One region of the Neobacillus sp. FW104-15D2 genome, then DNA from elsewhere that is predicted to be linked to it. Evidence: riboswitches for the same ligand, from Rfam matches in the RefSeq annotation. Region 1 holds a riboswitch; the other holds the start of a gene.
The links. A riboswitch is a leader RNA that binds a small molecule or an ion and turns the genes downstream of it on or off. The one in region 1 is predicted to bind lysine.
Positions count from the first base shown of each region.

Region 1 (3,178 bases):
GATGATATTACTCGTTTTCTTAATGGTGGTTATAAAGAGATTAAGAATGAACTTACAGAAAAAATGACCCTTGCAGCAGAGAGTTTAGATTTTGAAAGGGCTAAGGAATACCGGGATAAAATTGCTCATATAGAAACAACCATGGAAAAGCAGAAAATGACTACAACTGACTTTACCGACCGGGATGTATTTGGCTATGCGGTTGATAAAGGATGGATGTGTGTTCAGGTGTTTTTTGTCCGTCAGGGAAAATTAATCGAACGGGATGTCTCCTTGTTCCCAATATACAACGAGCCTGAAGAAGAAATCTTAACCTATCTTGGCCAGTTTTATGAAAAAGCAAACCATATCAAGCCAAAGGAAATTCTAATTCCAGACGAAATGGATACTGCACTTGCCGAACAGCTATTGGAAGTTAAAGTTCTAAAGCCGCAAAGAGGGCAAAAAAAAGAGCTTGTAAAACTTGCCATTAAAAATTCCCGAATTGCTTTAAATGAGAAGTTCTCGCTTATTGAAAGGGATGAAGAGCGTTCCATTAAAGCAGTTGAGAACCTTGGAAGCCTTCTTGGCATCTATACGCCTCACCGGATTGAGGCTTTTGATAACTCTAATATTCAGGGAACTGATCCTGTTTCAGCACTGGTTGTTTTTCAGGATGGAAAAGCAAATAAAAGAGAGTATCGCAAATATAAGATTAAATCCGTAAAGGGTCCGGATGATTATGAATCAATGAGGGAAGTTGTTAGAAGAAGATACACAAGAGTTCTAAAAGAATCACTTCCCCTTCCTGATTTAATTATCATTGACGGAGGAAAAGGGCACGTTGAAGCTGTTAGAGATGTATTGGAAAATGAGTTGGGTCTGGATATTCCTCTTTCAGGATTGGTAAAAGATGTGAAACACAGAACCTCCCAGCTTCTATACGGAAATCCTTTAGAAATTATTCCATTAGGAAGAAACAGCCAGGAATTTTATTTGCTGCAAAGAATTCAGGATGAAGTTCACCGGTTCGCTATCACTTTCCACCGGGAGACCCGGGGGAAAACAGCTTTTCATTCTCTCCTTGATGATATCCAGGGCATTGGAGAAAAGAGGAAAAAGTTATTGCTTAAACATTTTGGATCGGTTAAGAAGATGAAGGAAGCAGGACTTGAAGAACTTTTGGAAGCTGGAATTCCGCTAAACGTAGCAGAAGAGCTGCAAAAAAAACTTCAGGAATAAGCATTGTCAGGAAATTATAGTTATGCTATAATTTAAAAAACTTTATATTACTATCACTTTATAGTATTAAAGTGTAGGTAGAGGTGCGGGAATCAAGAGTAATGGCCTGGAGAAGAGTGAGCTTCCGGGAAGGGCCGTGAAAGGGATTATCCGCCGAAGCAGTGAAGGACTCATCACCTTCTTTGCTGGTCCTGTATTGAATAAATGCCGGATTGTCAGGGTACAAACCCTGGAGAGCTATCTCACATTGTACGCGTATGTTTTTTATTCGTGTTCAAAGCAATGAGATAATCTCTCATTGCTTTTTTGTTTTTTTAGCTAATCAGAATTTATATCCATAAATTCTGAACGCATAAGAAAAACTAGGGTATCCGCCAAAAAGGACTTGGCGAATGCCGAGTTTTTCTAATGGGGAAAACTGAAATAAATCAGCTCTGAAAAACCGGAAAGAAGGGGAAAAAAGTGGGATTAATTGTTCAAAAATTTGGAGGGACTTCTGTTGGCAGTGCGGAAAGAATCTTGAATGTGGCAGAGAGAGTCAAGGAGGAAAAGCTAAGAGGCAATGACGTTGTTGTTGTTGTTTCAGCTATGGGTAAAACAACCGATCATCTGGTTAGTCTTGCAAAGGAGTTATCCGCCCAGCCGGATAAGCGGGAAATGGATATGCTTTTAACAACAGGCGAACAGATTACAATCTCCCTGCTGGCTATGGCTTTAAAAAGCCAGGGGACCGATTCTGTATCTTTTACAGGCTGGCAAGCGGGTATACATACAGAACCTGTACATGGTAATGCACGTATATTAAAAATTGAAACGGATTCAATTAAAAAGCAGCTCTCTGAAGGGAAAGTTGTTATAGTTGCAGGTTTCCAGGGGATTACCGATTCCGGAGAAATAACCACTCTTGGACGCGGCGGGTCAGATACAACAGCAGTAGCACTTGCAGCAGCTTTAAAAGCAGATAAATGCGATATTTATACTGATGTTACGGGAGTATATACAACAGACCCTAGATATGTAAAGGATGCTCGAAAACTCCTGGCAGTTTCCTATGATGAAATGCTGGAGCTTGCCAATTTGGGTGCAGGGGTTCTTCATCCAAGAGCGGTTGAATTTGCCAAGAATTATAGCGTGCCTCTCGAGGTTCGTTCAAGCATGGAGAAAGTATCAGGCACAATTATTGAGGAGGAACCAAAGATGGAGGAAAATTTAGTTGTCCGCGGAATTGCTTTTGAGGATGAAATAACAAGAGTGACAATATTTGGATTGCATAATTATTTGACTGGATTATCAACAATCTTTACTACCCTTGCAAAAAACCATATAAATGTTGATATTATCATTCAGAGTACCACTGAATCCAATGAAACCAATCTTTCTTTCTCAATTAAGACAGAGGATCTCGAGAATACATTAAAGGTTCTTGAGGAAAACAGGGCCGTTCTTGAGTATGACCAGGTAGAATGGGAAATGAAGCTCGCAAAGGTATCTATTGTCGGTTCCGGCATGGTTTCCAATCCAGGCGTTGCAGCAGAAATGTTCAAGGTTCTTGCTGATAACGGAATTTATGTGAAAATGGTAAGTACATCAGAAATTAAAGTATCCGCTGTTGTTGCAGAAACAAGTATGCTTAAAGCGGTTGAAGTGCTTCATAACGCATTTGATTTAGCTAAGGAATACCAGGCTGTAAAAAGATAAAAAAATCATTTGGCTTATTTTTATGAAAGACCAAAATTAAAAGCTTTCACCCATGATTTTCGGTGAAAGCTTTTTGTTAATGTATTTGGATGACAGCAAAACTAGTTGCTTCGTTTTCCTTTTATAGGGTGTCTTTATGATCCCACTTTACAGTAAATTTTACCTTTGAGTCCTTTTTTAAAGGGTGCTCAAATGCTTCAGTAACTGCATTTTTTAAGAATTCAATTTGCTGAGCAAGGAAGCCCGCCTCAAGCTGAAA
Region 1 is NZ_JBYTCJ010000002.1:148,565-151,742, reverse strand. It holds gene uvrC (excinuclease ABC subunit UvrC) at 1-1,221, shown strand, start outside; lysine riboswitch at 1,292-1,469, shown strand; gene AC3WR0_RS02490 (aspartate kinase) at 1,684-2,919, shown strand; gene AC3WR0_RS02485 (YslB family protein) at 3,041-3,178, opposite strand, start outside.

Region 2 (3,178 bases), on a different contig from region 1:
ATAGGAAACAAGAACACCATTCCAATCGATATGGTCACCCATAAATGCTGAGTAGTTTTGTCCCAAGACTACAATTGTACAAAGAACAAAAGCAAATATAGGACCAAAAGGGAACAGCAAAGCTTTATATGGCAGGACATTTAGGCTTTTACCTTGTGCAACAAATGCTTTACGGAAACGATAATGACTTAGGGCAATTCCAAGCCAGGCAATAAAACCTGACATTCCAGAGGCATTAAGCAGCCAAACATAGACTTTGCCGTCACCGAAAAGTGAAGCAAGGAATGCCACTGTGCCAACAAGAGAAGTTACGATTAAAGCATTAACAGGAACTCCGTTTTTATTCAATTTACCTAGAAATTTAGGAGCTTTTCCTTCACGCGCCAAATCCCAAAGCATTCTGGTTGAAGCATACATACCAGAGTTTCCTGCTGAAAGTACGGCAGTTAAAATGATAGCATTCATTACAGATGCGGCAAAAGCAATACCTGCTTTTTGGAAAACCATTGTAAACGGACTTACTGTAACTTCACCGCTTGCCAGGTTTGGATTTGTATATGGTATTAATAAACCAATTACAAGGATGGCAAGCACGTAAAATAGAAGAATACGCCAGAAAACCTGTTTTACAGCCTTTGGAATGCTTTTTGTTGGATCATCACTTTCTCCAGCTGCTACCCCAAGCAATTCAGTTCCCTGGAACGAGAAGCCTGCTGCCATAAAAATACCGAGCATAGACATAAAGCCACCGTGGAATGGTGCATCAGCAACTGTAAAGTTTTTAAATCCAACAGGCGCATGACCGCCCATAATTCCAAAAATCATTAAAAATCCTGTAATAATAAAAATGATGACAGTGACTACTTTAACTAAAGAGAACCAATACTCAGCTTCACCAAAACCTTTTACAGAAAGATAGTTTAAGAGAAACATGATCACTAAAAATATACTGCTCCAAATCATAGAAGGTGTGTTTGGAAACCAAAATTTCATGATCATTGTGACAGCAGATAGTTCAGCGGCAATAGTTATAGCCCAGTTGTACCAATAATTCCATCCTAAAGCAAAACCAAGTGATGGATCTATAAATTTGGTAGCATATGTGCTAAAGCTTCCAGCAACAGGCATGTAGGCTGCCATTTCAGCAAGGCTGGTCATTAGGAAATAAACCATTATTCCAATTAGAATATAGGAGAGAAGTGCTCCGCCCGGCCCGGCTGTGTGGATAGCTCCGCCACTTGCCAAAAATAGACCAGTACCAATAGTCCCGCCTAAGGAGATCATGGTTAAGTGTCTGGACTTTAAGGAACGCTTTAACTCAGATGTTCCTTTTTTAGATTGTGGGAAAGCTGATGATAATGTTTTTTCCTTGTAAGATGTCTGCATGAAAATCTATACCCCTTTTCTAGATGTTGCGGAAGGAGTCGGGAATATAAAAATGCCCTCGAAGCAGATTCGACGGCATATCAGTACCCCGCATCATACCTTCCGAAAGATAGCACAACACGTTTGGCTGGTAGGGCACAAACGTGACAGTTCTGTTCCTTTTTGGAAACAGCCCCAGCTTGTCCTTGCAGAGAACAAAAACAAACTTCGGCAACTCTTCCTTTCAAACGGAGTTTTAGATTTTCTCTGAACCTCGTCCGTTTTACTAATAAAAGCCGCGACCTCTACCTCATCGGTTGATGAGGATTTAAAGTTATTAAGTTAGTATAGTTTTAAAGTATAATTAAAAACAGAAGAATGTCAATCCTTTTTTGGCTAATCAGAATTTATATCCCTAAATTCTGAACGCACGACGGACAGGAAGTCCTAGTCAGGCGAAAGGTACAGGATGTACCGATTTGAGCGTGATAAGTAAAACTAGGGCATCCGCCAAAGGGACTTGGCGAATGCCAAGTTTTTCTAATAAATTAGATGCGCTTATACCAGAATTAACTTTATATCAAAATAGTTATTCTTATTGAATTTGCAAGGAGGATGGAAAATGAACCAGAATAGGGAGCTATATAATTTAGTAAGGGATGTACATCATCTTCTTCAAAGGGGCATTGATAAAGAACTAGAATCTTTAAATATTAGCTTTGTTCAGTTTGGGGTCATTCAGGTTCTATCCCGTCTTGGAAAAGCTACGATGACAGAATTAATTGATGAAATTGGCTGTGCACCAAGTAACATGACTACTATGATTCAGAGATTGAAAAGGGATGGTTATGTCAAAAAAGAAAATCACCAATCCGATCAGAGAATAACACTGGTATGTCTTACAGAGAAAGGGGAACAAGTAAAAGAAAAATTCAATGCCCAATATGAAGAATATTTGAGAAAAATATTCGGATTTCTTGGGAATGAAGAGCGTATTAGACTTCAATTGCAGTTAGGATATATAAAGAATCAATTAAATACTTTATCAGGGACGGAAACATAAACGGGTTCCCGTTTATTTCCGCCTTATTTCATATACGAAATAAAAAATATTATTTAATTCATATATGAAATTTTTCTGTTTAATTAATTTCATATATGAAGTTAATCTGTAATAAATTCTCTGAGAGAAAAAGAGAGAAACCAGGTAAAGTACATTGTCTTTCAATTTCTTGGGTACCTTAAAATTTGAACTGAAAAACCACGGTTTCTTTTTGCTTAAAAAGTAATTCTTTAGTGAAGGGATGCCAGTAAGGAAATTTGGAGAGATAGTCCTTTGTTTAAAGACAGACTAATTTAAATTATTTTAAAAAACTATTAAATTTACTTAGAAAGGGATAATCAGTATATTTTATAAAAAGAAAAGTCTGTTTGTATCAGGAGGACACTTTTGATGAGGTTGCTTAGATTATTATTTGGATCAATAATTATTATACTTGCTTTTAATTTATTTTTAATACCTCACAAAGTGATGAGCAGCGGTATGAGCGGCGTATCAATGATCATAGCGATGGTTTCACCGATCAATACAGGTGTTGCTAACTTCTTGCTTAATTTTCCTTTATTAGTTATTGGATATTTGAAACTCGGAAAAAAGTTTATTGGGAATACCCTTTTATCAGTCCTGATTATTTCTGTAGGCCTTTATTTTGTTCCTGTGCAGGCAATTGTCCAGGATAAAATTTTGTCATCCATTTTTGGCGGGGCACTTACGGGATTGGGTGTTGGTATCGTATTTCGTTCCTCAGGCTCA
Region 2 is NZ_JBYTCJ010000022.1:27,417-30,594, forward strand. It holds gene AC3WR0_RS17035 (amino acid permease) at 1-1,386, opposite strand, end outside; lysine riboswitch at 1,489-1,681, opposite strand; gene AC3WR0_RS17040 (MarR family winged helix-turn-helix transcriptional regulator) at 1,988-2,428, shown strand; gene AC3WR0_RS17045 (YitT family protein) at 2,816-3,178, shown strand, end outside.
Region 2: linked by a shared signal. The riboswitch ahead of AC3WR0_RS17035 (amino acid permease) and the one ahead of AC3WR0_RS02490 (aspartate kinase) in region 1 are both predicted to bind lysine.